3 regions of the Pectobacterium versatile genome follow, and region 1 is predicted to be linked to each of the others. Evidence: predicted binding sites of a transcription regulator. Region 1 holds the regulator's gene; each other region holds the start of a gene.
What was found. Region 1 encodes Fur, which represses iron uptake genes when iron is present. Its sites were predicted from a motif close to ATAATAATGAGAACNACTATCAA; they were not measured.

Region 1 (10,819 bases):
CGCGCTGTTCAATGGCGGCGTTGGCGACGACAGTTTCCAGACAGCCAAAATTGCCGCAGTGGCAGCGATCGCCGAGCGGATCGATCTGAATATGACCGATCTCGCCCACGTTGCCGTTACTGCCAAGAAAAATTTGCCCGTTGACGAGAATGCCTGCGCCTGTGCCGCGATGGACGCGTACCAGAATAGAGTCCAGTGAATCGTGGGTGGCACCGAAATAGTGTTCTGCCAGCGCCAGGCTGCGGATATCGTGACCGACAAAGCTGGTAACATTGAATTGGCGTTGCAGATTTTCGACCAGTTGCCAGTTATCCACGCTGATGTGCGGCATATAGCGGACGATGCCCGCAACGGGATCAACCAGCCCCGGCAGCACAACGGAGATCGCAATGAGCTCGCGAATGCGGCGTTGATGGCTGGCAATAAAGCCGCCGATGGCCTGAAAGAGTGCGGCTTCCAGCGACGCCTGCGTTTTTTCTTGCAGTTCGTAGTGCGCTTCTTCCAGCGCTTTTCCCTGTAAATCATACAGCGCAATAGTGGCATCGTAACGGCCAAGGCGTACGGCTATAGTATGGAAAGGGCGGTTTTCGGTGATAATCGAAATGGCGCGTCTGCCACCGGTGGAGGCCTGCTGATCGACTTCTTTGATGAGCCCACGTTCCAGAAGCTGGCGGGTGATTTTGGTGACGCTGGCGGGTGCAAGCTGGCTCTGTTCTGCTATCTGAATGCGTGAGATCGGACCCTGCTGGTCAATCAGGCGATAAACCACTGCACTGTTTAATTGTTTAACCAGATCGACATTCCCTATCTGCGCTTGTCCGCCTGTGGTCATTAAGAAGTTACTCGCTTAGGTTTAACTCAACGTAGGGGTAAACCTTATCGTAATTTACCCCAACGTATTTCCGCGTTACCCCAAGGCGTTTCTCGTTTTATCCCCAAACAGGATTACCGTTAACAAACGTCTTGAGAATGTGATAGTCACGGTCAAAGACGGTCAGGTTGGCCACTTTACCGCTTTCAATACTGCCTAACTGCTTATCCACGCCGATGGCGCGAGCGGGATAGAGCGTTGCCATCCGAATTGCTTCATCTAGCGCGATACCCGCGTGTTCGACGCTATTGCGTACGGCTTCGATCATGGTCAGTGCCGAACCGCTCAGGGTGCCGTGTTCATCGACACAGATACCGTCGCGGTAGTATATGGTTTTACCAGCAAAAATGAACTGGTCAATATCCGCACCGGCCGGTGCCGTGGCGTCGGTCACCAACACCAGTTTATCGCCCTTGATGCGTTTACTGTTGCGAATATTGGCCCAGTCAACGTGTCGTCCATCCGCGATAATACCGCAATAGACTTCCGGAGCGTCGTAAATCGCGCCGACCAGTCCAGGTTCTCGGCCGGTCAGATACGGCATGGCGTTGAACAGGTGGGTAGCGAAACGAATACCGGCGGAAAAACCCTGCTTAGCCTGTTCCCAGGTGGCGTTGGAATGCCCAGCAGAGACGAGAATGCCCGCGGCCGTTAGCTGATGGATAACCGACGGTTCGACTTCTTCCGGTGCCAACGTGATTTTCGTAATGGCATCCGCGTTGGCGCACAGAAAGTCGACCAACTCTTGCGTTGGTTTGCGGATAAAAGCAGGGTCATGCGTGCCTTTCTTTAGCACATTCAGCCACGGACCTTCGAGATGTAGCCCAAGCGCCTGATGCTGATTCTGCGCCAGCCAGTCTCTCATCACGCTGATGCTGTGCTTCATAAATACATCGCTGGAGGTAATCAGCGTAGGCAAAAAACTGGTACAGCCTGAACGCTCGTTTGCCTGCTGCATGATCTCCAATGTCTTGACGGAGATCGTGTCCAGCGAGTCGTTGAACTGCACGCCGCCGCAGCCGTTCAACTGGAGATCGATAAACCCGGGGGAGAGGAATGCACCGCCCAGATCATGTTGTTCAATGCCGGCAGGAAGTTTGGCAAGTGGGCTGATTCGTTCGATCAGCCCATCGGCAATCACGACGGCGTGATTATCCAGAATCTGATGGCCAGTGAAAATCCGGCTATGGGTTAACGCGTACATCATCGACTCCCGCATCGGTTAGAGATTTTTCATACTTTCCGTTTCTAATTCACGGAAGTATTTAACGGTTTTTACCTTCAGTTCCATTGTTGAAGGCTCGTCACAAACCATGATGGCTTTGGCATGAAGTTGCAGGCAACTGATGGTCCACATATGGTTAACATTGCCTTCTACCGCAGCCTGTAGTGCCTGCGCCTTGTTACGACCGGTCACCAGAATCATCACTTCTTCGGCATCCAGCAGCGTACCGACACCCACGGTCAGGGCAAATTTAGGCACCAGACTGACGTCCCCGCCGAAGAAACGGGAATTGGCGATACGGGTTTCTTCTGTCAACGTTTTGATGCGGGTGCGGGAGGCCAGAGAGGAGGCGGGTTCATTGAAGGCGATATGTCCATCATTGCCCACGCCGCCCATGAAAAGATGAATTTTCCCGTAGGACTTTATTTTCTCTTCATAGCGGCGACATTCTGCTGTGGTGTCTTCTGCGTTGCCGTTTAACAGGTTAATGTTTTCACGCGGAATATCAACGTGATTGAAAAAATTCTGATGCATGAAGGTATGATAGCTTTCAGGGTGATCGGTCGGCAGACCGACATATTCATCCATATTGAAGGTGATGACGTGTTTGAAGCTCACCAGTCCCGCCTTGTGCATGGTGACCAGCGATTTGTAGGCCTCCAGCGGCGAACTGCCTGTCGGCAACCCCAGAATAAAAGGGCGATCTGCACTGGGCTTGAAAGCGTTAATTCTCTCAACGATGTGGCGGGCGGCCCATTTTCCGACGTCGGCGGCAGTGGTTAAAGGAATGAGTCTCATCAGCGCTCTCCTGATTTTTAGTGGAATTAAATACGTTATTGCGCAAATCGCGCCAGTTGCGCGTTTTGTCTATGCATTAAAATTAGTCTACTCCGTTTTTTTTAATCTTGAAATAAGTTGGGGTTTTATTCAGGTATAAACTTTTTGTATGCAGTTTTTTGGTGATTTTTATCACATAATTACGGGGTTTAATTTGTGTAGCGAATTATTTTTCTTACACTCCCCCTAAGAACCACCGCTGCCACATTTTTTCGACAATGGCGTTTTTCGACAGCGACGTTCTTCGGCAGTGAAATTTATTGGCAGGTTTGTTTGCCCCACAACATTTCATTACCTCACAAAGGTAAGAGAGGGAAAAGTGAGTACTCTGAGCTATTTACAAAAAGTCGGTCGGGCATTGATGGTGCCTGTCGCGACGCTGCCTGCTGCCGCTATCCTCATGGGGATAGGTTACTGGATTGATCCGGTTGGTTGGGGAAGCGAGAATGCGTTGGCGGCACTCCTCATCAAATCGGGTGAGGCGATTATCGGGCACATGGCCGTGCTGTTTGCCGTTGGTGTCGCGTACGGTATGTCTAAAGATAAAGATGGTGCGGCGGCATTAACCGGTTTTGTCGGTTATCTGGTGCTGACCACGCTGTGTTCGCCAGCCGTTGTTGCCATGATCCAACGGATCCCTGTTGAACAGGTACCTGCTGCGTTTGGCAAGATTGAAAACCAGTTTATCGGGATTCTGGTCGGTGTCATGTCCGCCGAGCTGTATAACCGCTTCAGTCAGGTTGAGTTGCCCAAGGCGCTGTCTTTCTTCAGCGGACGCCGCCTGGTGCCGATTCTGGTTTCTTTCCTGATGATTCTGATCGCGTTCATTTTAATGTACGTCTGGCCGGTGATTTACAATGCGCTGGTATCGTTCGGCGAATACATTCAGCAGTTGGGTTCGGTTGGCGCTGGGGTTTATGCCTTCTTTAACCGCTTGCTGATTCCTGTTGGATTGCACCATGCGCTGAATTCTGTGTTCTGGTTTGATGTCGCGGGTATCAACGATATTCCTAACTTCCTTGCTGGCCAACAGTCTATCGACTCTGGCAAAGCTGTCGTGGGGATCACCGGACGTTATCAGGCAGGCTTCTTCCCGATTATGATGTTCGGCCTGCCGGGAGCCGCGTTGGCGATTTATCACTGTGCGCGCCCTGAGAACAAAAGCAAAGTGGCCGGGATTATGCTGGCGGCGGCATTTGCCTCCTTCTTTACCGGGATCACCGAACCGCTGGAATTCTCCTTCATGTTTGTCGCGCCAGTGCTGTATTTCCTGCATGCGCTGCTGACCGGTTTTTCCGTCTTTATCGCGGCCAGCATGCATTGGATTGCCGGTTTTGGTTTCAGTGCGGGTCTGGTCGATATGGTGCTGTCCTCACGTAACCCGTTGGCTACCCAGTGGTACATGCTGCTTGCTCAGGGGCTGGTATTCTTCGTCATTTACTATGTGGTGTTCCGCTTTACCATTACTCGCTTCAATCTGTTAACGCCGGGGCGTGAACTGGCTGTGAGCGGTAGTGAAGCCGATGGCTATGACGTGAGTACGGCATCGGCGGGCGAGAAATCAAGCGATGCAGCGGTGTTGGCGCGGGGCTATTTGCAGGCTCTGGGTGGAAAAGCCAATCTGACGGGTATTGATGCCTGTATCACACGTCTGCGTTTGAACGTTGCTGACTCTTCTCTGGTTGATGATGTACAGGCAAAACGTCTTGGTGCGGCGGGCGTTATTCGTCTGAATAAGCAGAGTGTACAGATTGTGGTAGGCACACAGGCTGAATCGATAGCGACCGCGCTGAAAGCCGAGTATGACAAGATATAGTACGACAAGGCGTAATATGACGGCGTTACTTGTTTAACGCGATGTTATGTCGATGAAAGCGGTGGGGCGAGATAGCAATCTCGCCCTTTTTTTTCGTTATGAATAATTAAATGAAACTAACGGTTGTTTCCCAGCGTAGCTTGTTGGATCATTGTTGGTTATACGTCGTTTTAGCATTGAGGAATGAAGAATGAGTGAGGCTGAAGCCCGCCCAACCAACTTTATCCGTCAGATTATCGATGAAGATCTGGCGTCCGGTAAGCATGACCATATTCAGACGCGTTTCCCGCCAGAGCCGAACGGCTATCTGCATATTGGGCATGCAAAATCTATTTGCCTGAATTTTGGTATCGCGCGTGACTATCAGGGGCAATGCAACCTGCGTTTTGACGACACCAACCCGGTAAAAGAAGATATCGAATACGTTGAGTCGATCAAACGTGACGTCGAGTGGCTGGGCTTTTCATGGAGCGGCGATGTTCGCTATTCTTCTGATTATTTCGATCAACTGCACGCTTATGCGGTTGAGCTGATCGGTAAAGGGCTGGCTTACGTTGATGAACTGACGCCCGAGCAGATCCGTGAATACCGCGGTACGCTGACGGCACCGGGCAAAAACAGCCCTTACCGCGATCGTACCGTGCAGGAAAACCTGGCGCTGTTTGAAAAAATGCGTAACGGCGGATTTGCGGAAGGTACAGCCTGTCTGCGTGCAAAAATCGATATGGCATCGTCCTTTATCGTGATGCGCGATCCGGTGTTGTATCGTATTAAATTTGCCGATCATCACCAGACGGGCAACAAGTGGTGCATCTATCCGATGTATGACTTCACCCACTGCATTTCCGATGCGTTGGAAGGGATCACGCATTCGCTGTGTACGCTGGAATTCCAGGACAACCGCCGTCTGTACGACTGGGTGCTGGATAACATCACCATTCCTTGTCACCCGCGTCAGTACGAGTTCTCCCGCCTTAATCTCGAATACGCGATTATGTCCAAGCGTAAGCTGAATCAGCTGGTTGTGGAAAACGTCGTTGAAGGATGGGACGATCCACGTATGCCGACCATCTCTGGTCTGCGACGTCGTGGTTACAGCGCGTCATCTATCCGTGAGTTCTGCGTACGCATTGGCGTAACGAAGCAGGATAACAACGTGGAAATGGCTGCGCTTGAGTCCTGTATCCGTGACGATCTGAATGAGAATGCTCCGCGTGCAATGGCAGTGTTGGATCCGGTCAAAGTCGTGATCGAGAATTTGCCCGCCGAGCATGAAGAGTTTGTCGCGATGCCAAACCATCCGAACAAGCCGGAAATGGGCTCACGTCAGGTCGCATTTAGCCGCGAAGTTTACATCGATCGCGCTGACTTCCGTGAAGAAGCCAACAAACAATACAAGCGTCTGGTGCTGGGTAAAGAAGTGCGTCTGCGTAATGCCTATGTGATCAAAGCAGAGCGCATTGAGAAAGACGAGCAGGGCACCATCACCACGATTTACTGTAGCTATGATGCGGAAACGCTGAGCAAAGATCCGGCTGACGGCCGTAAAGTGAAAGGCGTTATTCACTGGGTTTCTGCGGCACACGCGGTACCAGCAGAATTCCGCTTGTACGATCGCCTGTTCAGTGTGGCCAATCCGGGGGCGGCGGACGACTTCCTGTCGACGATTAATCCAGACTCACTGAAAATTACGCAAGGTTTTGTGGAAGCGAGTCTGGCGCAGGCGGAAGTAGAGAAAGCGTATCAGTTTGAGCGTGAAGGCTATTTCTGTGCTGACCGTGTTTACTCCAGTGCAGAACATCTGGTGTTTAACCGTACGGTTGGATTACGAGATACCTGGGTAGGCTAAAGCCACCGGTAAGAAGAAAAAAATAAAACCGCCTAGGCGGTTTTATTTTTTTATGCGGTCGATTTATCGTGTGGAATCGTGCAGGGTTTCATCCTCTCGGCAATCCCCTTCACTGCAATGCCCATAGAGATACAGACTGTGGTTGGACAGTTTGATGCCGTGTCTTTCTGCGATCTCGCGCTGACGTGCTTCGATATATTCATCGCGGAATTCAATGACTTTGCCACAGTCGAGGCAAATTAAGTGATCGTGATGATGCTGCTGCGTCAACTCAAAGACGGATTTGCCACCTTCGAAGTTATGACGGGTTACGATACCCGCATCATCAAACTGGTTGAGTACGCGATAGACGGTAGCAAGACCAATCTCTTCGCCCATATCAATCAGTTTCTTATATAAATCTTCCGCACTGACGTGATGGCAGACAGGGTCCTGTAACACTTCCAGTATTTTCAGTCTTGGAAGAGTGACTTTCAGGCCGGCCTTCTTTAATGCGGTATTGTTGTCAGTCATGCGGGTTTAATCCTGTTGCTTACTTATCAATGGAGGCTGCCTAGCCTATGACATCGGTCGGCTCAAAAAATGCAAAAGCGTCTCAATTATAGAACCGCGCATACAAAATGAAAACAAGCGAATGTTAACAATATTGTCCCCATTCACACTATTGGTATACAACGCAATTAGTTGTTGATGAATGAGGAAATGATGATGCACATACAAAGCCGATGGGATTATTGTACAGGTTTACTGATAGAAGTTAAAAAAATGTATCAATTATTATGAAAGGTTTTACCTATCAATGCTAATTTGAGCTCTGATAGGGATTATCAGAGCTCAAATGGCTTAGCCAACCAGTTCTTTCAGGTTCAGCTCATCGCTGATCTGTTTCACCCATGTTGTTACGCGTTCGCTGGTCAGTTCAGGCTGACGGTCTTCATCGATAGCCAGGCCGATGAAGTGATTGTCGTCGGCGAGTCCTTTAGAGGCTTCAAAGTAATAGCCCTCTGTTGGCCAGTGGCCGACAATCGTCGCGCCGCGAGGCTCAATAATGTCACGGATGGTGCCCATGGCATCACAGAAGTATTCTGCATAGTCTTCTTGATCGCCGCAGCCAAACAGGGCAACCAATTTTCCTGTGAAATCCACTTCTTCCAACGACGGGAAGAAGTCATCCCAATCGCACTGAGCTTCACCGTAATACCAGGTTGGAATACCCAGCAGCAGAATATCGAAACCTTCGAGGTCTTCTTTGCTGCTTTTGGCGATGTCATGAACATCAGCAACGTTGGTGCCTAACTGCTGTTGAATCGTTTTGGCGATGTTTTCAGTGTTGCCAGTATCACTGCCAAAGAATATTCCGATGAGTGCCATGAATTGAATAACCTCTTGATTCCTAATGGTATGGTGTAATATTTCACCCACTTATCTGTTAATAATAACAGACACTCACATCGGGAGAAACTCGTATCGGTAAGGATGCGTAAATCAAGAGCGTATGAAATGCGAAGGTAAGTAAGAAAATGAAAGCATCCCTGCTGATGCTAAATTCCCTATAATGAATAGGGATTATGTTATCGTCTGAGATTGCACGCACATTTCCTTAATATCGTCGCGGCTATTTATTTATAACGCTGTTTCATTTTTTATGAATTCACTTTTTATTTTATAGTTTGTTTCGATTGTAATTAAAAGCAGGCTTCTGTTTGTGAAGAATAAAAATCACGGAGCGGTACATTGCTATTCGTGGGAATTAAAATGCGTACAAAAAATAATGTTTTTATAGAATTGAAAGTCTGTAACATTTCGCGGGAATATTCTTAATAAATGAAAATAAGAATTATAACCATTTGCAGCTGAAACGATGCAAGTGCGTAAGAGATGATTTTATTCTTTTGATGTTAAAGAATAAAATGAAACTTCATCCAAATTGCCTTTCCGCCTAATAGCCTATCCATGTCAACGCACGCAGGACGTGGGCGGGCGGGGCATTTGCTTGCAACACTATGATTAAAGGACTTATATCTATAAAGATAGGTGAGTTTATTCTCAGTATGAAAAATTATATTAAGAAATATAGCGAGAACGCTAAACATTCTCTGTATTTAGCCGATGAGTTAGCGTGGTTTTTGAGTTTTCAACTCGGTGAAATGTGAACGCTAGGGAGAAGTGACTTGTTTCATGGTGTGAATTTTCTGATTCATATCGGTTGATTAGCGATAAAAATCTTTTTAACCATTTTCCTGATTTGGAGTTAGCTATGAAACTTATAAAAAATATTGCCATCAGAACCGCTATGCTGTGGGTGTTGGGCATTTTTTGTGTTCTTTGGGGTGGCGTATCGATATATACCATGTTCTCTTTTAAAGAGATGACGGCGACCTCGAAAACCAGCACCTTGCTGGTTCAGAACATGAATTTTATCAACCAGGGCAACGATCAATATTTCCGTATGGTAACCCGTCTGGCGCGTGCAGTTGACGCTCGTCGCAGCGGTGATAATGCCACCGCAGATAAAGAGCAGGCTTCTGCACTTGTCGCGCTGGATAAACTGAAATCTGATTTGGTGGCGTTTAATGCTATCGATCATGCGGGTCTGGATGCTGCGCTGGTACAGGCCGTCAGCCGTGACTGGAATAACTTAGTTGTTCAGGGCGTTGAACCGCTTTATCAGAAGGCCGTTGCCAATGCGTTGGATGACTATCAAAATCAGGCCAAAAGCGTTGTGCCGCCATTGAGCCGTCAGTTTGGTGCCTCTCTTTCCGCATTCAGTAACGCCAGCGCGGAAAAATTCGATGCGGCGGGTGTCCGTTTCGAACAAATCACCACGATTGGACAGAACATTTTGCTGAGCGGATTGGTTATCGGCCTGATCATGCTGTTCCTGACCGACCGCTATCTGGTGGTGTGTCTGGTTCGTCCGTTAAACGATCTGCGCTATCACTTTAGCGTGATTGCTTCCGGCCACCTGGGCAAGCCGATTCTGGACTTCGGTAATAACTGCGTGGGTCGTCTGTTCCCACTGCTGCGTGAAATGCAGGGGAGTTTGGCTAGCACGGTTAGCACGATCAGAAACAGCACGGATTCCATCTATCAGGGCGCTTCTGAAATTGCCGCAGGCAACAACGATCTGTCTTCACGTACCGAAGAACAGGCTTCTGCGCTGGAAGAAACCGCAGCGAGCATGGAGCAACTGACGGCGACGGTGAAACAGAACGCCGAAAACGCCAACCACGCCAGCCAACTGGCATTGCAAGCCTCGACAACGGCGAAGAAGGGCGGCGAAATCGTTGAAAACGTGGTGAAAACCATGGCGGAAATCTCCGGCAGCTCGAGAAAAATCGCAGAGATCACCACCGTGATTAACGGTATTGCGTTCCAGACTAACATTCTGGCGCTGAACGCGGCGGTAGAAGCGGCACGTGCGGGCGAACAAGGCCGTGGGTTTGCCGTAGTGGCGGGAGAAGTACGTAGTCTGGCGCAGCGTAGTGCACAGGCGGCGAAAGAGATTGAAGGACTGATTTCTGAGTCTGTTCGCTGTGTGGATACCGGTTCCAATCTGGTTAGCGACGCGGGTGACACCATGCAGGATATCGTCCGTGCGGTGACTAACGTGACGGATATCATGGGTGAAATTGCCTCTGCTTCGGAAGAACAAAGCAAAGGAATTGCACAGGTGGGTCAGGCCGTGGCGGAAATGGACAGCGTAACGCAGCAAAACGCCGCGTTGGTTGAACAGGCCTCGTCAGCGGCCTTGTCACTGGAAGAGCAGGCGGCGTTGTTGAACCAGACTGTATCGCTGTTCCAACTGTCCGATACGCAGTCAGGACTGCAAGTGACGGCAAAACCGGTGCAGAAAACGCCAGTGATTGCCCCGCGTGCCGGCAAAGCGCTACCACCCAGTAACGACAATTGGGAAAAATTCTAAGCGTCGTTTTAGCCTGAGATAGCGTGTTTAATCTTGGGGGAACGTTCAGGCGGCGTCAGAAATGGCGCCGCACAAGATGTGAATGCTTAAGTTATGTGAGTACTACGTTATATAAATATCAGGTTACGCCAATCAGGACTGCTGTTCGGCCAACTGCGCCAGCAGCATCTCTTCAATCAATTCACTGCGGCTAATGTTCCGCTCTTCAGCAAGGCTGTTCAGGATATCGACGGCGTCGCTGTTAATCTTCAATTCAACACGGCGCAACCCACGAACTTTATCGCGACGTAGTTGAT
Region 2 (10,819 bases), 600 kb from region 1:
ATGATATTTCCCAGGCCAACAAATTGTGTCACCACGCCACGGCCAGACTGAAAAGAGAGCCAAAGTGATTTGAAAATAGGGTATATCGTCATTAAGGCAATCAACCCAACAGCCGTAGCGACAAAGGCCCAGCCGTTGATGTTATAAAGCCTATTCATTTTAGGTTTATACATCATTATCACACCATCGATTTCTGGAGAGAAATACTTGAGGGCTTGCCGCCCTCAAGCTCACACTCGCTACTGCATAATCTGATTTTTTAATGTAGTTTCGGCACGTTTTAAAACGTCATCAACAGAATCGCCTTTCAGTAATGCAGGTATTTCAGCGGCAATGGCGTTATCAACTTCTTGGGTATACATGCCATAGGAGACCTGTGGAATTTCAGTCACCCATTTAGAAAAATCAGCAAAGACGGGCTGACCGCCAAAGAACGGATCCTTTACTGCGTAAGCCGGGCCGGAAGTGGCAGGAAGGAAGGTGGCAAGCGCACCGCGATCAACCAAAAGGGTTTGATACATATTGCTATCTGCCGCAAAGGTTTTCTGCAAAAATTCAATCGCCTGTTTAGTATTTTTGCCACCTTTTAAGACATACCAGCTCGACCCTCCCTGATTGGAAGCATGTACCGCTTTGTCGAGATTTAACCGAGGAATCGGCGCAACACGCCATTTTCCTTTCTGATCTTCGGCACTTTTAATGGAGCCAATCACCCATACGCCGGAAACCACACTCGCTGATTTCCCAGCGTTAAAACTCCCCACAAAGCTCGACCAGCCAGAGATAGGCCGCACAATTTTCGCGTCATTAATCGCTTTAATCGTTTTTAACGTTTCTTTCAGTGCATTGTTTTTGGTGAGATTGAGCTGGCCTTGATTATCGAAGAACCATTCACCACCGGACTGCATCATAATATGGGGAAGAACCACATCGTTCATGTCGTAGGTCAGCATATCAACGCCGGTTTTCGCTTTTACCTGCTTACCGATTTCAATATATTTATCCCAGGTAATGTTCACCATATCGCTCTCTTTATATCCGGCAGCTTCCAGATAATCGAGTCGATAGAACATTCCCGCCACGCCGGAATCAAAAGGAACACCGTATACCTTATTCCCTACCGTCATCACTTTCGTTTTATAAGGTGCAAACTGGCTATAATCAATAGCATCCTGCAATGGGATAAACGAATCAGGATAAGCCTGAAGATATTTCTGCGCATTATAATCTTCAATAAGCACAATATCAGGCAGCGCATTTTTAACACCAGAAGCCAACATGGTATTTAGTTTCTGCTCAATATCTTCTTTACCTGAGTCGATCACTTTCAGACTAAAACTTGGATCGGCTTTTGTATATATCGAAGAGGCTTCATGCATTGCCGCAACATTGAAGTTAGGATCCCAGGCCCATACGGTGACTTCAGCAGCCAGGCTGTGACTCGATAAGCCCAACGTGAGGAATGAAACTGCAAATAGGGTAGATACTTTATTCTTGATCTTCATCAGAGCAGTCCTTCTTTACTTTTTGTAAAGAGAGAATATGAGTTACTGCATAATGAAGCAACGAGTTACACCGCTTACATTCTTTAATCCAGTGATACGGGTCACACAACAAGGAGAGAAATAACTAAATATTCGATCTCAATACAAAAAATTTAGGAAAAATTTCCTTATAAAAAACCCATATCCGATCGATAAAACAGATTAAAAATCAACCTAAAATAATTTTATTACATTGAAATATAAGTAAAAAACCCATCATAAGAAAATAAATAAAAATTTTACTCCGATAGTATTAGTCATAATCACACCGCCATCACGGTATTACCCAAAAATGAAAACGTTACCACGGCAAATCAAGCGGCACACGTCGATGCCCGTGTGCCATAAAATACGCTGACGCCTAGGCAAACCAGCCGCGAATGATCGCGTGCTGTAATAGCATGATGGTCTTGCCGTCTTTAATCCGGCCATCGTTCATCATCGCGACGGCTTCGCTGAACGGCAACTCCAGCACCTCGATATCTTCATCTTCCACGCCGCCGCCCGGATTATCGCGCAGCGACTCATCGTATTCTGCCGCGAAAAAGTACACGCGTTCCGTCACGCTGCCCGGCGACATGTAGGCATAGAACAGATTTTCCACGTTGCCGATCGCATAGCCGGTTTCTTCGATTGCTTCGTTACGGATGCACTCTTCAGGCGAATGGTCGTCCAGCAAACCGGCGCAGGTTTCCAGCAGCATGCCGCTTTCGTTGCCGTTCACGTAGGTGGGAATACGGAATTGTCGTGTCAGAATCACCGTGCCTTTCGCCCGGTTGTACAGCAGAATCGTCGCGCCATCACCACGGTCGTAGACTTCACGAACCTGGCGAACGATGCCGCCATTATTTCTTTTTAAATCAAAAGTATATTTATTCAGAATGTACCAATTATCGGATAGCAGCTTCTTTTCGACGATATCAATGGGAGACGACATGCAAACACCTCAGTGATCGATGTGGAGGGAAGACTCGTTTATATAACAACGCGATTCATCATATCCCCTTTTAACCACAGCATAAACGGATAAGAAGGCATGTATTAAACGAAATTCATGGCGAAAAAAACAGGTTAACCACATGATTTATATTGATTACTCCATTACGACTATTCCACTCTTTTCGTCCCTCTGTCGTTTATCGACTATGCTATACCTTAAATCAGTCACGTTTCAGGAAGTCGCGCTGCGCTTTCGTTTTCCCCATCACCACCGTCAATTCCCATGACGCGCTACCGCAACCGCCTTCCATGATTCACTCGAATTCAATACCGCATCACTTCTCAAACCACATCATCGAGGTAGATAACATGAGCCATTTCATTTTCTCTTCACCTAGAAAATATGTTCAGGGTCGCGGCGTGCTGGATGAACTGGGTGAACAACTCAAGCCGCTGGGAACGAAAGCATTTCTGATGGCGGACGGCATTGTTTGGGACATTATCGGCCAGCGCGTTGATGCGTCTCTCAAACAGGCAAGCATCGGTCACCATTACGAACGTTTTAACGGTGAGGCATCCAGCAACGAAATCACCCGCCTTGCCAAGCTGGCGCGCGACGCGGGCACAAACATTGTCGTCGGGTTAGGCGGTGGTAAAACGCTGGATACCGCGAAAGCTGTCGCCGACGAGCTGAAACACAATGTCGCTATCGTCCCTACGGTGGCGTCAACGGATGCACCGTGCAGCGCGCTGTCCGTCATCTACACCGACGAAGGCGTGTTTGAGTCCTACCGCTTTTACGATAAGAACCCTGATCTGGTGCTAGTCGATACCGCCGTGTGCGCGCAGGCCCCCGCACGCCTGTTCGCCTCCGGCATTGCCGATGGGCTGGCAACCTTTGTCGAAGCGCAGGCGGTTCTGCGCTCTCACGCACTTTCGATGCTGGGCGGTAAACCTACGCTGGCAGGCATGGCGATTGCCGAAACCTGCGAAAAAACGCTGCTAACCTACGGTTACAGTGCTTACAAAGCGGTAGAAAAAGGTGTGGTGACGCCAGCGGTAGAATCCGTGGTGGAAGCCAACACGCTACTTTCCGGCCTGGGCTTCGAGAATGGCGGACTGGCGGGTGCTCACGCTATTCACAACGGCTTTACCGCGATCAAGGGCGATATTCACCACCTCACCCACGGGGAAAAAGTCGCCTACGGCACGCTGACACATATGGTGTTGGAGCAACGTCCTGACGAGGAAATCGCACGCTACATTCGTTTCTACCGCGCGATTAACATGCCCACGTTGCTAAAAGATCTGCATCTGGAAAATGAGTCGTTTGAGAATCTGGTCAAAGTGGGTGAACTGGCATGCAGTGATGCCGATACCTTGAAAAATCTGGATAGCAGTTTAACGGCAGAAGATGTCGCCCACGCCATTGTCGCCGTCGATGCATTCAGTAAAACGATTAGTTAACCGCAGCCGCGCTAAAAAGCCCGACTCCAGCGAGATCTGCGCAATGGAGCCGGGCTTGACATAACAGGCACACCTCTCGCCGTATTCCTGCCAGAAAACGTTCTCTCTGCGTCATCAACCTACTCATTACTATTCACTTTCATTTGATGAGAAAACGGGCAGGATAACGACACACTCTCTCGACCCTGAGCCATCGAATGACGAAACGCCCTCGCCTTATCGCGCTATCGGATACGCTGACGCTTGCCCTTTTCGGGACGATCGTGCTGGCATTAGGCATGGGACTTGGGCGCTTTTTGTATACGCCGATGCTACCCGTGATGCTGGAGGAAGGCAGCTTCACTTTCGGTCAGCTTTCCTATATTGCCAGCGCAAACTACGCCGGTTACCTGTTCGGCAGTCTGTTTTTCTCTTTCAGCCGTCGCGCCTCAACCGATCAACCGGTGTTCCTGCTGTTTATCGCCGCGGCCGTAACGGGCATTTTGCTCTTCGCGATGGCTCTGACCACTCATACAACGCTGGTCATGATCATTCGCTTCATTGCCGGGATCGCCAGCGCGGCGATGATGATCTTCGGTTCTTTGACTATTTTGCACCACACAAGGCATGTTCGCGTTATCGCTTCGCTCTATGCTGGGGTTGGCGTAGGAATCGTGTTAGGCAATGAATACATCATCATCGGACGGCAGTACGCCCTCACCGCCGAGCCATTGTGGTGGGGGGCGGCGCTGATCGCCGCGCTACTTCTGATCGCCTTACTCATCCTTGCACCGCATAAATCAACCGTAGTGCAGCAACACATGGTCAATGTCGATGAACCACCGCACCTTGGCTGGCGGCGGCTCTCGCTGCTGTACGGCCTCGCAGGCTTCGGGTATATCATCATCGCCACCTATCTACCGCTTATGGTGACGTCGCTCGGCATACCGCGTTTATCCCTGCATTTATGGTCGTTGGTTGGACTGGCGGTTATTCCCGGCTGTTTTTTCTGGCTATGGGCCGCCAGCCGCTGGGGAACCTTACCCTGCCTGACGGCAAACCTGCTGATTCAGGGAAGCTGCGTCCTGTTGACGCTATTCAGCCACTCCCCTGTGGCATTGATATTCAGCTGTCTCGGCTTTGGTGCTACTTTTATGGGAACCACCTCGCTGGTGATGCCATTAGCCAAGCGGCTACGCGCCCCGCACGGCATCAACCTGCTTGGGCTGGTGACGCTCACTTACGGCATAGGTCAGATCCTTGGCCCACTGCTCACCAGCGCCCTGACGAATACCAACGCTGTCGCGCCAGCGATCCTGTGTAGCGCAGCAGCACTTTTTATCGCGGCAGGGCTCTGCTTCCCCTACCGTCGACCACTACCCTAATCCCGGAGAACCTATGCCATACGTCAACATCAAAATCACCAATGAAGGCGTCACCGCTGAACAAAAGCGTCAGTTGATTGAAGGCGTCACCCAGTTGCTGGTCGATGTGCTAAATAAGAACCCGAAAACCACCGTGGTCGTGATTGATGAAGTTGAAACGGACAACTGGGGGATCGGCGGCGTGCCAGTGACGGAGTTGAGGAAGGCTGTAGGGAAACCTTCCGATAAATCTGATATGGATTAACCATGTTTAACCGCAATGCGTTTATGCTGATATCCGTATTTGCCGAATATGAACAGGAATACCTGCACTTCCTCTGGGAGTCCGCAGCTTAAAGGATAAAAAATATGGATATTGAACAGTTAGCCGATGCGCTGTACGACGACTTAAATGGCTATATTTCCAGCGTGCAGTACACCAGCACAAATACACTAACGATCCATTTTTGCTGTGATAACTGGCGTTATGACGAGCAGAACCATTGCTCAGTGTACTGTGAACCACCTGAATCTTATCTTCGTCATTTTATTATTTGCTGTTGTGGCGTTGTCGAACATGACATTCAACCTGCTAGTTCAGGCGAGCTGACCTTTACCGATCAGCATCCACTATTGTGGGACTACAACGCGCCGAGAGGTGGGTTGTACTATTCCACCACAGCAGCAGCATCAAGCTACGAACTACTTGGGCGAGTTTGGAGTGTTCACACACGTATTCTCAACGACTGGCGCCCGATGAGCCGCTATATCAACGCTTATCGGCATCAGGACGAGCCGACATTTGGCAATAATGGCAATGGATTACTCGCGCAAGGGCCTAAACCCTTACTGGATGCTTATCAAGAAGCGTTATCCAGCGTACTTACAACCCGCTTCGTTCCATCCGTTGAAATGAAAAGTGACGTTAAAGCATTACTGTTTGATTCTGGATTTGTCATCTGCAAGCGAGTGGAATTACAGGAAATCTTTCCCGATGCTGAAACACCAGCAAACCATGAAGAAACCCCATATTGAATACTCATGAGACAATGATTAATGAACGAGTTACAGGAGATTCAACGGTGGTATCAGGCGCAGTGTAACGGGAAGTGGGAGCACGCATTCGGCATTAGCATCGATACACTGGACAACCCAGGCTGGAGAGTAAAAATAGATCTGGCTGAAACCTCACTTGCTGATAAGCCTTTTACATCTCTAAGTCGTAGTGCACATTCAGAAGGCAGCGACTGGATATTTTGCAAAACGGAAAATCTGCAATTTATTGGCTTTTGCGGCGTCAGTAATCTGGCCGAACTGTTAAGCGTTTTTCTGAACTGGTGTCGTGATGGTAAAACATAAAACCGCTGAGTTTAAAGTAAGGCTATGTTTAGCCGCTGAATCAATAAGACGCTCACCCTGCCGCTCTGGCTATCGACCTAACCATAAAGACCCGATCAGCGGAGCATATTTTATGGGGCAATTTCATTTTGACGGTGAAATCACCTCCGGAGAAACAACCTCAGCCACCGTCACTGTTATCGCTTCCGCAGAGCAACTTGAAACACTTTCTTGCATCGGCGAATGGACGCTATGGGAAGGGCCACACTATGTTGGTAAGGCCACGCTGGATCAATAACGTGGCACAATTTCGGTAGAGAGAAATGTGCCGCTCCCCCAGAATTATATCCCCAACATCGTATCAATCAGCAGATACATATTCAGGGAAACCACCAGCACCACAATGAGTTGGCCGATGCGCTGTACCCATTTGCCGTTCACCATCGTTCCCATTAATTCACGGTTGCCGGTGAAGGACAGCAAGGGAACCAGCGCCAGCGCAATCCCGAAGCTCAGCACAACCTGGCTCAACACCAGCACGCGCGTCGGATCCATACCGGACAGAATCACGATAAACGATGGCAACATTGTCACCGTGCGACGTACCCAGAGTGGAATATGGAAACGCACGAATCCTTGCATCACCACCTGCCCCGCCAGCGTACCGACAACGGTAGAAGACAGACCCGCCGCCACCAGACTCAGACCGAAAATGACCGCGGCGGCTTTACCCAGCAGCGGCTCCAGCGTGAGGTAGGCTTTATCCAGATCGGCAATATCCTGATTGCCGCTGAAATGGAACGCCGCCGCGGCCGTTGCCATCATCGCCAAATTGACGAATCCGGCGATGGTCATCGCAATCGCGACATCGACTTTCGTTGCCGAATAACGTTCGGCACGAGTATGGTTGCCCTCATGCTGCGTCAGGGAAGAGTGCAGGTAAATCACATGCGGCATAATGGTCGCCCCCAACACACCCGCGGCCAGCAACACGGCATCGGAGGTAGGCAGACTTGGGATTGCCATGCCTTTGGCTAATGCGGACAACTCCGGCTGAGAGAAGACCAATTCGACAATATACGCCGCCGCCACAAACAGCAGCAGGCCGCCAATGACCATCTCCAGCGGCTTTTGCCCGCGCTGTTGCAGCATGAGAATCAGGAAGGTGGCAATGGCAGTGAGGATCGCGCCTTCCAGCAGCGACACGCCCAATAGCAGCTTGAAACCAATCGCCGCACCGATAAACTCGGCCAGATCGGTCGCCATCGCAATAATTTCGGCCTGCACCCAATACGCCCAAACGGCTGGGCGCGGAAAGCGATCGCGGATATGTTCCGCCAGGTTCTTGCCCGTTGCGATCCCCAATTTGGCGGACAACAGTTGGATCAGCATCGCCATCAGGTTCGCCCACACCACCACCCACAGCAGCGTATAGCCATAGGCCGCGCCAGACTGGATGTTAGTGGCAAAGTTACCCGGATCGATATAACCAATTGCCGCGATAAACGCCGGGCCCATCAAAGAAAGTTTAACCTTCCTTGATGTACGGCTTGTTGACTCAATAACACGGCTACCCGGCATAGTATGACCCTTCTAACACTGGTGTCTTATTACTCTCACAAAAATGATAATGATTATCAAGTGCATTTAGAGTGGTAATACCAATTCTTTTGATAGCTAATGATGATGAGTCATTCAAAACCTAAAAAACATCTTTTTTATCAAACAAATCTTAACAAAATGTACACTAAATAATTCAGTATGACGGGGCATATAAACAAAAAACCCCATGCGGTGGCACGGGGTTCGGAATAAAGCTACGTTGTAAATAGGGTGCGTGTATCAGTCTTGTGCTTTTGATACCGCAACCATCGCCGGACGCAGCAAACGGCCGTTCAGCGTATAGCCTTTTTGCATGACCATCATGACGTGGTTCGGCTGGTGATCGGCCGAAGGTAGCATCGTCATCGCCTGATGCACTTCTGGGTTAAACGGTACGCCCACATCACCCACAACCTCGATGCCAAATTTACGCACGGCATCCAGCAGCGATTTCAGCGTCAGTTCGACACCTTCAATCATTGCAGCCAGTGATTCATTGGCCTTGTCCGCCGTATCCAGCGCACGTTCCAGATTGTCGATAACTGGCAGCATTTCGCTGGCAAATTTTTCTACCGCAAATTTATGCGCTTTCTCAACATCCATTTCCGCACGGCGGCGAATGTTATCGGCTTCAGCACGGACGCGAAGCATATTGTCACGTTCGCGCTGTTGCAGTTCGCTCAACTGGGTTTCCAGTTCGGCGATGCGCGCATCACGCGGGTCAGCTACGTCTGCCGTCTCTGGCGTGGCATCCGCTTGCTGCCCTTTTGCTGCTTCCTTTTGATCCAGGACTTGCTCGTCAGGCGTTTTCTGTTCTTTACTACTCATGAAATTCTCCGCGGTTTAGCATTAATCTCGCTAGTTGCTTATTATGGGGATCAAAATCGGGGATTCAAGGGAACCAGTCACATATTGGTTCCAGCCGCTGCCGATACACCACGCTGAGGACAAAAACAGCAATGAACACACCGCTTACAATGAACAGGCCGTTTAATTGTATTGGCATTGTCGGCCATCCGCGCCACCCAACGGCGCTGGCAACGCATGAGATGCTTTATCACTGGCTCACCGACAAAGGTTACTCGGTTCTGATCGAGCAACAGATCGCCCGTGAACTGAATCTGAAAGATGCGCCGACCGGTAGCCTTGCCGACATCGGCCAGCAGGCGGATTTGGCGGTTGTCGTCGGCGGTGACGGCAACATGCTCGGCGCGGCACGTGTGCTGTCGCGCTATGACATCAAGGTGATCGGCGTAAACCGTGGCAACCTCGGTTTTCTGACCGATCTCGATCCTGACCATGCGCAGCAACAGCTTTCTGACGTGCTTGACGGCCATTACCTGAGCGAGCAGCGCTTCATGCTGGAAGCGCACGTTTGCCGCGTAAACCAGCCCGACAGCATCAGTACCGCCATTAACGAAGTGGTGCTTCACCCCGGAAAAGTCGCACATATGATTGAATTTGAAGTCTATATTGACGACAAATTCGCCTTTTCTCAGCGTTCAGACGGCCTGATTATCGCCACACCCACAGGCTCAACCGCGTATTCCCTTTCCGCTGGCGGCCCAATCCTGACGCCGTCTCTGGATGCGATTGCGCTGGTGCCCATGTTCCCGCATACGCTGTCCGCTCGCCCGCTGGTCATCAACAGCAGCAGCACGATTCGGCTGAAATTTTCCTGCATTACCAACGATCTGGAGATCAGCTGTGACAGCCAGATTGCGCTGCCAGTGCAAGAGGGTGAAGAAGTACTGATTCGCCGCAGCGAACATTACCTGAATCTGATCCATCCGAAAAATTACAGCTATTTCAACACACTAAGTTCAAAACTCGGCTGGTCAAAAAAATTATTCTAAAATTCTATCCAGCTACTTTACTGTATATAAAACCAGTCTATACTGTATGTAATCACAGGTGATTACATACAGAGGTTTATCATGCTGGCGCAACTCACTATCAGTAACTTCGCTATCGTGCGCGAATTAGAAATCGATTTTCAGTCAGGGATGAGCGTTATCACCGGGGAAACCGGTGCGGGGAAATCGATTGCGATTGATGCCCTCGGTTTATGTCTGGGAAATCGTTCTGACGCCAGCATGGTCAGGCCGGGCGCTGCCCGCGCCGACATTTGCGCCCGCTTTGCGCTGGCGGATACGCCGACGGCCCGTCAGTGGCTGGAAGAAAACCAGTTGGATGACAGCAACGAGTGCCTGCTACGCCGCGTCATTAGTGCTGATGGCCGTTCACGCGGCTTTATTAACGGCACCGCCGTGCCGCTGTCTCAACTGCGTGAACTCGGCCAGCATCTGATTCAGGTACATGGCCAGCATGCCCATCAGCTACTGCTGCGCCCCGATCATCAAAAACACCTGCTGGATGCCTATGCCGATGAGCCGAAACTGCTGGTTGCTATGCAGCAGGTTTGGCATCAGTGGCACCAAAGTTGCCGCGCGCTGGCGCAGTTGCAACAGGCAGCTATTGAGCGCGAAGCCCGCCGGGAACTGCTGCAATACCAATTAAAAGAGCTGAATGAATTCTCCCCACAACCCGGCGAATACGAACAGATTGACGTTGAATATAAACGTC
Region 3 (10,819 bases), 2.4 Mb from region 1:
TTTGCGCCGATCGTCAACGCGCCGGAAGTGGCTATTCTTGGTGTGTCTAAGTCCGCGATTGAACCGGTCTGGAATGGTAAAGAGTTCACTCCGCGTCTGATGATGCCGATGTCTCTGTCCTTCGACCACCGGGTCATTGACGGTGCTGATGGTGCTCGCTTCATTACCATCATTAACAACACGTTGTCTGACATCCGCCGTCTGGTGATGTAATCGAAAAGCCGGCCTGACGGCCGGCTTTTTTCTGATAAGCTGTTATTTGTTACAGCTGTCAGTGATCAAGGACAAATCGTTAGTCGCTTATTGTTTCAAAATTGTTAACGATTTTGTAAACTACTGCGGCAAAGACACGTCCCGGTGGAAGAGGGCGTTAAGACTCAATAACAATGACGTCACAGACCCGCCGGAAAACAATTAAGAGGTCATGATGAGTACTGAAATTAAAGCTCAGGTAGTGGTACTTGGTGCCGGCCCCGCGGGTTACTCTGCTGCATTCCGCGCGGCGGATTTGGGTCTGGAAACCGTACTGGTAGAGCGCTACTCCACGTTGGGTGGGGTGTGTCTGAATGTGGGTTGTATCCCTTCCAAAGCCCTGCTGCACGTTGCTAAAGTCATTGAAGAAGCCAAAGCACTGGCAGAACACGGTATCGTGTTCGGTGAACCTAAAACCGACATTGATAAAATCCGTTTGTGGAAAGAAAAAGTCATCACCCAACTGACCGGTGGTCTGGCTGGCATGGCGAAAGGCCGTAAAGTTAAAGTGGTTAACGGTCTGGGCAAATTCACGGGTGCTAATACGCTGGAAGTTGACGGCGAAAACGGCAAAACGACGATCAACTTCGATAACGCGATTATCGCGGCGGGTTCACGTCCAATCCAACTGCCTTTCATTCCTCATGATGACCCACGCGTATGGGATTCTACCGATGCGCTGGAGCTGAAAAGCGTCCCAGGACGTCTGTTGGTTATGGGCGGCGGTATCATCGGTCTGGAAATGGGTACCGTTTACCACGCTCTGGGTTCACAGATCGACGTTGTTGAAATGTTCGATCAGGTTATCCCGGCTGCTGACAAAGATGTCGTTAAGGTCTTCACCAAGCGTATCAGCAAGCAGTTCAACCTGATGCTGGAAACCAAAGTGACGGCAGTAGAAGCCAAAGAAGACGGCATCTATGTGACGATGGAAGGTAAAAAAGCGCCAGCCGAGCCACAGCGTTACGATGCGGTTCTGGTTGCTATCGGTCGTGTACCGAACGGCAAAAACTTGGATGCTGGCAAAGCGGGCGTGGAAGTTGACGATCGCGGCTTCATCCACGTTGATAAGCAAATGCGCACCAACGTGCCACACATCTATGCGATCGGCGACATCGTCGGTCAGCCGATGCTGGCGCACAAAGGCGTGCATGAAGGCCACGTTGCTGCTGAAGTCATCTCCGGTAAGAAACACTACTTCGATCCGAAAGTGATTCCTTCTATCGCCTATACCGAACCGGAAGTGGCGTGGGTGGGTCTGACTGAGAAAGAAGCGAAAGAGAAAGGCATCAGCTACGAAACCGCGACCTTCCCATGGGCGGCGTCTGGCCGTGCTATCGCGTCTGACTGCGCTGACGGTATGACCAAGCTGATTTTCGACAAAGAAACTCACCGTGTTATCGGTGGTGCAATTGTCGGTACTAACGGTGGTGAACTGTTAGGCGAAATCGGTCTGGCGATCGAGATGGGTTGTGATGCAGAAGATATCGCACTGACCATCCATGCGCACCCAACACTGCATGAATCCGTTGGTCTGGCTGCTGAAATCTTTGAAGGCAGCATCACCGACCTGCCAAACCCGAAAGCGAAGAAGAAGTAAGTTCTCTCGCGTTCGATGAATAGCAATCCGGCACCTTTATAGGTGCCGGATTTTTTTTGCCTGCTGCTTCGCAGAATGCGCCTTCCGTCCGTTTATTTTTAGCCGCGTCAATTACAATCAAATCTCAAAAAAGAAACGACGTTTTGTTTTTGAGGTTATGATGAATCTTAATACCTTACGCACCTCTGTCTGGCTGTTGACGGCTTTGCTGGCTAGCCCTTCACTGATGGCGAACGATATGAACCCTACGATTCAACCCGCGACGGATCAGGCGGTGACGGATGAAGGGCTTCCTTCATTCTATCCGCAGCTTAAGCAGCAGATGACCTACTCGGATTCCTGGCTATCTGGGAATTTTACGGATTTTAGCCAGTGGCAAGCCCAGTCGAGAGAAACGCTGCGTTCGCTGCTCCTAACGCCGGACTCCACCAAAGACTTTGCCCCGCAGGCGATTGAAAAACAGGATCGCGGCAGCTACACGGCAGAGAAAGTTGCCTTTAACCTGACCGATGAAAGCCGCGTAGACGCGCTGCTCCTGACGCCAAAAAGCGCGGGGCCGCATCCTGCGGTCATCCTGCTACACGATCACGGCGCGAAGTTTGATATCGGCAAAGAGAAGATGATCAAGCCTTGGGGGAATAACGAACAGCTTGATTCCGCACAGGCATGGGCCGATAAGTTTTTCACCGGGCGCTTTGTCGGGGATGAACTGGCGAAGCGGGGCTATGTGGTGCTGGCGGTGGATGCACTCGGTTGGGGATCGCGCGGGCCGATCAAATATGAGCAACAGCAGGCGCTGGCGAGTAACTTCTTTAATCTGGGACGCTCGCTCGCGGGGCTGATGGCCTACGAAGACATGCGGGCAACGGATTTTCTGGCATCGCTTGAACAGGTTGATAAGCAACGTATTGGCGTCGTCGGTTTCTCGATGGGTGCCTATCGTGCCTGGCAGCTTGCCGCGTTGTCCGACAAGGTCGCGGCAACGGCAGCGGTGTCCTGGATTGGCACGTACGATGGCCTGATGACGCCGGGTAACAATGTGCTGAGAGGGCAGTCGGCATTCTATATGCTGCATCCGGGGTTACCGACACGCTTTGACTTCCCAGATGTGGCGAGCGTCGCCGCGCCAAAACCGATGCTGTTATTTAATGGTGGCAAAGACAAGCTGTTCCCGACGCAATCCGTTGAAGACGCCTACGCCAAAATGCACAAGGTGTGGCAATCCCAGCGGGCGGACAGCAAGCTGCAAACCAAGATCTGGCCTGAGCTGGGACACGTTTTCTATCAGGAGCAGCAGGAAGAAGTCTTTAGCTTTCTGGACCAGTGGCTAAAGCCTGCATCCCGCTAAAACCGGCATCTTGTTAAAACTAGCATTTTGTTAAAACAACAGCCCAAGCAAATAGCGTAGATCGCCTTCCTGCCGTAATGCGCAGCGATCGGCGATCTGGTTGCTGTCGAGGTGCGCCAGCGAACCGATAGTCTGTTGTAATTTGGCGCGGAGATCGGTGGGGCGTGCCGAGGTTTCTTGACGTGTGGTGCGCTGGATTAGCGTGCTGCCGTTACGCAGGTGCAGCGTAACCTCATGAAAACGCGCCTCTGGGTCAAGTTCATCGGGTGGTGCGGTTTCATCGGCACGGCGTATGACGCGATTCGCCAGCGCGGAGATCGTGGTTTCAACCGGGGCTTCCGAAAAATGGGCCAGCTTCAATTCCCCTTCAATCAGCGCCGCTGCAATCACATATTCCAGACTGAAACGCGCTTCTACGCCGTTTGTGGCATTGCGGATAAAGGGGGCGACATCGCCGCCCGGCGGGAAGGTCACCGTGATCTGTTCGATAGCGTCGGCCAGATCGGCATCCGCACCCTTCTGCTTATGCCACTGTTCCCGCAGCGCAAACGCGGCTTCGGCGGCGCTGTGGGTGCCGCCACAGGTCGGGTAGCGTTTGAATTCCAGACCGGGAGAAAGCATACGCCACGGCGCTCCCCAGTTTTCAACCAGCAGCTCCGGCAGCTGTTTTTGATCGCCATGCGCGGCAAGAAAGGCATCAATCACCTGCTGTTCGTTGCCCTCAAAGCCCGCTAGGCCCAGCTTGACGGCGGTTAGTCCTGCTCTGGCGGAAAGCCCGGCGTGTAGCGGTTTGACCGCTGAACCAAACTGCGCCCGCAGCCCGGCGGCCTGTGTGGCGGCCAGACCAAGAATAGTTTGTGTCTGCACCACTGACGCGCCAGCCAGACGTGTAGCGGCAGCGGCGGCGGCGATAGCGCCGAGCGTAGCCGTGTTGTGGTAACCGAGACTGTAATGACGTGGGCCACATGCCAGACCGATTCTGCCTGCGGCTTCCACGCCGATCACATATGCCGTCAAAAACGCCTCTTCCGTCACGGCGGGATCTTCTGCGGCAAGGGCAAACAGAGCGGGCAGAATGACGGTGCTGGGGTGGCCGCGAAACGCCGGATGATAATCGTCAAAGTCCAGTACGTGACCGGCATAACCCAGAATCAGACTACGCGTCAGGCTGTCTGTACCGCTGAATACCTGCTTTAACGGCGCGAGCCCGCTATCGGCAATCGCACCCTGTACGATGGGGAGCGCGGTGGAGATGAAATCAGTCACCCCGTCACGGGCGGCATCAATCGCTTCTCGATTGGGTTCGCTATGGATGATGTGGTGGGCAAGCGTTGCGGTGATATCAGTCTGATTGGTCATGGGTCGTCATGTGTCGCTGGCAGAAAAACACTAATTTACTGTGCATCGCTGAATAGCGATTAATAACCAAACGGAATAATAAATTCCATTTGGTTATTAGTGATTCAGAATCAGAAGCGGTCTTTTAACTGCCCCGGCGTAATACCGAATGCACGGCGTAGCGCGGTGGCAAAGTTGGCGGGGCTGTTGTAACCGGCGATGCTGGCCGCCTGCGCAATGCCGATGCCGTCTTTCTGCAAGGCCAGCATGGCGCGCTGTAAGCGGCAGTTACGCAGGTATTCAAACACGCTCATATTGAACGTCTGACGAAAATGGCGCTGTAGCGTGCTTTCACTCATGTTGACGCTTTTAGCGATTTCACTCATCGACAGATGGTCGGCGCTGCCGCTTTCCAGCATATCTCTGATCTGTTGAATGCGATGGTAGCTGCGCAGGGTAACACCGCTGCTTTTCTCCTGCGCCACGCTGGCGGTCAATGAAGTAAACGCCTCGATAATCAGGCTCATACACTGCATTTCCAGATAAAGGCGCTGGAGCGGCGTTTGGCAAGGTTCAGCGTCCAGCGTTTGTAAGGCAATCGCTAATGCCTGTCGGGACGGTGTCCACAAGTGTGTCGCCAGATGCGTCTGCGTGAAATCGTGGATGGCCTGCCAGCCGCCAACGGTGTCCATCATATTGCCGTACAGCCATTCTCTGTCGAACGTCAGCGTAATGGTTCGCTCGTATTCATCACGCTTGCCGATGCGAGTAAACATTGTCGGCTCTGTCAGCGTAATCAGCGAGGCGGGCTGGTTCTCTCCCAGATGCAGTTCCTGATGACCAAATGAGATGTGTGCATTGCCACTTACCACGATGGCCAGCTTGATCGCGCCATCCAGCAGGTTTTGGGTTTTCATGTTGTGGCGATTAATCACATCCGCAGTATGCAGGATCAGATGCGGGTTGAGTTGCACGACAGTGAACGACCCAAAGAGCACCGGCGTGTTATCGATCAGCCGAGGGCCGATAAAACGGTAATTGTTCGCGACCAGACTCGATTGCTGAACGATGTGATCTTTATAGATCGGCTTTGATGACTGAGTGAAGCTGCGCACGTGATTACCTACCTGATTAAACCCTTCGACCTGCGCCTTCCATTTTGATGCTTTGGCAAAACATTTTGCTGCTAGAGCAAACCCCGTCCTGAATGACAAATGTAACAATGACCGCGTCAAAATGGTAATGCAAATACTTCTCAATAGCATTTTTCGTTGAGGACGTCACATTGCACGATAAAGGCATTTTCCATTTCCGGCAATGCGGAGAAAAGGGCTGATTGATTACACACAGCATTTCATAACAACACGACGTGATGCCGTTGGCATGACGCTTCTCCCCGATAACCGCCACGTTTGCGCGTTTTATCTCCGCCGTTATTCAGCGCTTTTGCTGATTGTCGTTAGGTGTCGCTGTACCAGCTGCGATGTTGATCCTTTTTCAGGCTACTTATTCATTTCTTACAGGGCAGGATAATTTTGATGAAACTACCACAATCGCGTCGTTATCTGGCGACGCTCATTGGCGTTAGCTGCGGGATGACGTCGTTTCTGAGCGCTGCGCAGACCTCGCCTTCAACAGAACCTGCCCCTCAGGTGCAGAATCAGGCCGAAAGTAAAGCATCGGGCGATACGATGGTGGTGACGGCTGCTGAGCAAACCCGTCAGGCTCCGGGCGTGTCGGTGATTACAGCTGAAGATATCAGCAAGCGTCCGCCTGCTAACGATCTGTCCGATCTGATTCGCACCATGCCGGGCGTCAATCTGTCCGGTAACTCAACCAGCGGCCAGCGCGGTAACAATCGCCAGATCGATATCCGCGGCATGGGACCGGAAAACACGCTGATTCTGGTGGATGGCAAGCCCGTGTCGAGCCGTACGGCGGTGCGTTACGGTTGGCGCGGTGAGCGCGATACCCGTGGTGACACCAACTGGGTGCCTGCCGATATGGTCGAGCGTATTGAAGTGCTGCGCGGCCCAGCGGCGGCGCGCTATGGTAACGGCGCGGCGGGCGGTGTGGTTAATATCATCACCAAGCAGCCGACGCAAGAATGGCACGGCATCTGGAACACCTTCCTGAACGCGCCGGAGCATAGCTCAGAAGGTGCAACCAAGCGTACCGATTTCAGCCTGATGGGCGGCCTGACCGACAGCCTGAGTTTCCGTCTGTACGGCAACCTGAATAAAACCCAAGCTGATGCACGTGATATTAACGAAGGGCATCAGTCTGCGCGGGCGGGCAATCAGGCTACATCGCTGCCTTCTGGGCGCGAAGGGGTGCGTAATAAAGACATCAATGGCCTGTTGCGCTGGGATATGACCGAGCAGCAGTCGCTGGAATTCGAAGCGGGTTCCAGCCGTCAGGGCAATATCTATGCGGGCGATTCGCAAAATACCAACACCAACCCGCTTGTCGTGAGTAATTATGGCAAGGAAACCAACCGCATGTACCGCCAGAACTTTGCGGTTACGCATCGCGGCTACTGGGACAGCGGCGTCAGCTCTACGTCGTACCTGCAATATGAACGCACGCACAATACCCGTATCCTCGAGGGACTGTCTGGCGGTTTAGAAGGGATTTTTGATACGACGAGTCCGAACCAATATGGCACGATAAAGCTGGATAACTTCACTGCACATAACGAAGTGAATATTCCGCTGAATGTCTGGGTCGATCAGGTGCTCACATTCGGGGTTGAGTGGAACGAGCAGAAGATGAAGGATCCGGTCTCGAACTTGCAGACGACAACCGAAGCGGGCAGTGTGGGTTCACTGAGCAGCAGCGGCCGTAGTGAGAAATCTGCGGCTCGTCTGGCTTCTGCCTTCGTGGAAGATAACGTCCAACTGACGGACAGTACCATGTTGACACCAGCGCTGCGTGTCGATCATCACAGCACGGCAGGCACCAACTGGAGCCCGTCGCTTAACCTGTCGCAGGAGCTGGGTGACGACTACACGCTGAAGTTAGGTATCGCCCGCGCTTACAAAGCGCCGAACCTGTACCAGACCAATGAGAACTATATTCTCTATAGCCGTGGACAGGGTTGCTCTGGCGGCACATCTTGCTATCTGATCGGTAATGAAAACCTGAAAGCGGAAACCAGCCTGAATAAAGAGATCGGTCTGGAGTTCCACCGTGATGGGCTGATCGCTGGTATCACCTATTTCCATAACGATTACCGCAACAAGATTGAAGCAGGCAACAATGTCATCGGCAAAGCGGTGGGCGGAACCAATGCCCAATATGCTAATGCCAATATCTTCCAGTGGGGCAATGTACCGAAAGCCGTTATTCAGGGACTGGAAGGTAACCTGACCGTTCCCGTCACGGAAACCATCAACTGGCGTAACAACCTGACCTGGATGCTGGAATCGAAAAATAAAACCACGGGCGATTATCTGTCGATTACGCCGGAATTTACCCTGAATTCATCAGTAGACTGGCAGGCGACGGAGAGCCTCTCCTTTCTGGCCGATGTGACCTGGTATGGTCGCCAGAAGCCGAAGAAATATAACTACAAAGGTGAGCGCGTAACGGGTAGCGCAACCAATGAGTTAAGCCCTTATGCGCTGTTTGGGTTAAGCAGTACCTATAAGTTTAACAAGAACCTGAGCGTGACCGGCGGTGTCGATAACCTGTTTGATAAACGCCTGTTCCGCGCGGGTAATGCGCAGGATGTGGTGAACAATAACGTGGTTACCATCGCGGGTGCGGGTGCGGCAACCTATAACGAACCGGGACGGACTTTCTTTGTCAGCGTTAATACGTCGTTCTAAGTTCTCTACCCGTCATACTTAATCGCGAACGCCACGGGAAATCCTGTGGCGTTTTTATTGCGGGATTCCGTCTATGCCGTTTCGTGTCGCGGCTATCAGGGACAGAAAATGCCTTTTAAGGTGGCGACGATTTTCTCCACGTCCTGATTTTCGATGCGGTAGTACAGCGTTTGTGACTCGCGCCGATAGCTAATCAATCCTTCTTCACGCATTTTTGCCAGATGCTGCGAGAGAGCGGACTGGCTTAGCGGGATGTGTTCAAGCAGCGCGCCAACCGACATTTCACCCTTTTCAATAAGCAGGCAAAGCACCAGTAGCCTGTTCTCGTTGCCAATCGCGCGCAGCATAGCCGCTGCTTTTGCTGCACCGTCCTGCATGAATCCCCGATCCGAATTGCTCAACGCCATGTTCCTACCATCCTGCGTGACTGACTAATTTAGTGATACCTAATGTATTGAGTTTATCATACCCCGGCCTGGAGCGAGGATATGACTGACATCGATAAAACAGCTCATGATGGAGCCAGCGCGATGCGACCTGCGGTTTACAAGAGGGGCGTTCCTCCCTAGAATAGCCCGACATCCTTTCCTGAATCTGCTGCTGCAGGAAAAACAACCTTCTCTCCGAAACGGGAGGAGCGATTTTTTGTTTTTCTAGGTAGCACCATGTCTACATTTACTCGCTTACAAAAACGTTTATCCCGTTTGGGGATAGACACCGATTACCAACATTCTATTTATCATCTCCGCAGGCAGAATGCAGAAGCGCAGGTTCTGTTGCCGGAAACATTGCCGCTGGAAGAAAAGGCGGTTCAGCAATTGCTGGATTTTGCCTCGGTACACCTACCGGGCAGCGATGCGCGCGTCTGTGCTGCTCGCGCGACGCCGGATTTCCATCCTGGCACGCTTGCGCCCGTTGGCAGCATTGTCGCCACAACGGAGAACTTTGTTATCCCTGCGGCGATTGGGACGGATATCAATTGTGGTATGCGCTTGCTGACGACGGGCGTGCATCATACGGATGCTGATGAGCACAAACCCGCGCTGATTCAGGCGCTCAAAAACACGTTACTTCTGGATCGGCGCGATGTTCCCGTTACGCCAGATTCGTTTTCCGCACTCTTTGATGAAGGGCTGTCGGCGTGGCTGGCGGCATTGCCCTTACAGGGGCTTTGGCAGGAGGTGGACTTCCGACGGCTGGCGGCGGAACTCGGTTCTATCGCCGGAACCGATGCGGTTCGTGCCGATAGTCGGCATGCGCCTGAGTCGTTTTTTGCGCCTCGCGAGATACTTCGACCTTCCAGTCTGGGCACGGTAGGGTCGGGTAACCATTTCGTTGAGCTGCAAATTGTCGATGCCGTGTTGGACAGGCACGCGGCGTATCAGGCTGGCGTGCAGGAAGGCGAAGTCGTGGTGATGATTCATACCGGTTCACGGGACGTGGGCTTTTATGTCGGCCAGCGTGGGATCGATAAAGCGCGAGCCTGTTGGCCTGCGGGAGAGAAATATCCGGCATCAGGCCTGTTTGGTCTGGTTGATGAGCAGGCGACGGATTATATGGAAGCCATGGGCGTCGCCGCCCGCTATGCGTGGATCAACCGGATCGTGCTGACTGAACTGATTCGTTCCTCTTGGAAGCAGGTGTTTACGCATGACGCCAGCAAGCTGGTGGTCGATCTGTCGCATAACATTATCCTGCCGGAACACGGAATGAACCTGCATCGTAAAGGCGCGACGCCCGCCAAAGCCGGGGAGTTTGCGCTGATTCCCGGTTCAATGGGGGACTACTCTTATCTCGTTACGGGGAAAGGAAATCCCGATTGGCTGTGGTCGTGTTCACACGACGCGGGGCGTGCCGAGCGTCGGCAAAGTATGCGTAACAAGGTCGATACTGTGAAGCAGGCAGATACGTTGCCCTGGCAGTGTATTACGCTGAAGGATGAGCGCCTGCGGGAAGAGGCGCCAGCGGCCTATAAGCCGGTTACGCCCGTGATTGATATTCAGGAACAGTCGGGGCTGATTCAACCCGTAGCGCGGCTGCGTCCGTGGCTGACGTTTAAGGCCTGATGTGACCCGCTCCTGCGGGAATTGATTCGATATTCTTTGTACTAAAAATGACGGCCCAATCGGCGAGTTGTCGATTGGGCCGTGTGTTCTTCGTTGCCAGACTCCGTTTATCGGGCATCTGTCAGAGGAATAAACGCAGCAAATTAGGGTTTTTGTTTGATGACGTTATTAGCGCCGCTGGAAGAGAGTTTCGGCTCTGTTCCTCCCCATGAGAGGCGGTTGCTGATGCCATTGAAGGAGACAACGGCGGGGCCTTTAAAATCGAGATCGAGATGATGTTCCGTACCCGTCACGTTCACCTTTGCTGGCTTATCTTCGGCAACGATGTGAGTGTGGACCGTGTTTTTATATGCGGCAACGGTCAGATCGCCCGTTGATTGAC

Region 2: the regulator Fur is predicted to act here: its motif matches at 8,250-8,272, upstream of EIP93_RS04425 (Nramp family divalent metal transporter).
Region 3: the regulator Fur is predicted to act here: its motif matches at 5,781-5,803, upstream of EIP93_RS18805 (TonB-dependent siderophore receptor).

What each region holds. Positions count from the first base shown of each region.
Region 1 is NZ_CP034276.1:1,555,104-1,565,922, forward strand. It holds gene nagC (DNA-binding transcriptional regulator NagC) at 1-832, opposite strand, end outside; gene nagA (N-acetylglucosamine-6-phosphate deacetylase) at 930-2,075, opposite strand; gene nagB (glucosamine-6-phosphate deaminase) at 2,094-2,894, opposite strand; gene nagE (N-acetylglucosamine-specific PTS transporter subunit IIBC) at 3,253-4,749, shown strand; gene glnS (glutamine--tRNA ligase) at 4,940-6,598, shown strand; gene fur (ferric iron uptake transcriptional regulator) at 6,662-7,111, opposite strand; gene fldA (flavodoxin FldA) at 7,442-7,969, opposite strand; gene EIP93_RS07040 (methyl-accepting chemotaxis protein) at 8,856-10,523, shown strand; gene ybfE (LexA regulated protein) at 10,656-10,819, opposite strand, start outside.
Region 2 is NZ_CP034276.1:955,932-966,750, reverse strand. It holds gene EIP93_RS04465 (carbohydrate ABC transporter permease) at 1-176, opposite strand, end outside; gene EIP93_RS04460 (ABC transporter substrate-binding protein) at 240-1,505, opposite strand; gene nudK (GDP-mannose pyrophosphatase NudK) at 1,906-2,481, opposite strand; gene EIP93_RS04450 (glycerol dehydrogenase) at 2,853-3,950, shown strand; gene EIP93_RS04445 (MFS transporter) at 4,148-5,314, shown strand; gene EIP93_RS04440 (2-hydroxymuconate tautomerase family protein) at 5,328-5,558, shown strand; gene EIP93_RS04435 (hypothetical protein) at 5,663-6,328, shown strand; gene EIP93_RS04430 (immunity 53 family protein) at 6,350-6,652, shown strand; gene EIP93_RS22725 (hypothetical protein) at 6,765-6,929, shown strand; gene EIP93_RS04425 (Nramp family divalent metal transporter) at 6,974-8,212, opposite strand; gene grpE (nucleotide exchange factor GrpE) at 8,474-9,061, opposite strand; gene nadK (NAD(+) kinase) at 9,211-10,089, shown strand; gene recN (DNA repair protein RecN) at 10,171-10,819, shown strand, end outside.
Region 3 is NZ_CP034276.1:4,146,577-4,157,395, reverse strand. It holds gene aceF (pyruvate dehydrogenase complex dihydrolipoyllysine-residue acetyltransferase) at 1-213, shown strand, start outside; gene lpdA (dihydrolipoyl dehydrogenase) at 428-1,852, shown strand; gene EIP93_RS18820 (dienelactone hydrolase family protein) at 2,013-3,200, shown strand; gene EIP93_RS18815 (MmgE/PrpD family protein) at 3,231-4,559, opposite strand; gene EIP93_RS18810 (helix-turn-helix transcriptional regulator) at 4,670-5,653, opposite strand; gene EIP93_RS18805 (TonB-dependent siderophore receptor) at 6,077-8,371, shown strand; gene EIP93_RS18800 (ArsR/SmtB family transcription factor) at 8,467-8,778, opposite strand; gene EIP93_RS18795 (RtcB family protein) at 9,037-10,437, shown strand; gene EIP93_RS18790 (DUF3060 domain-containing protein) at 10,581-10,819, opposite strand, start outside.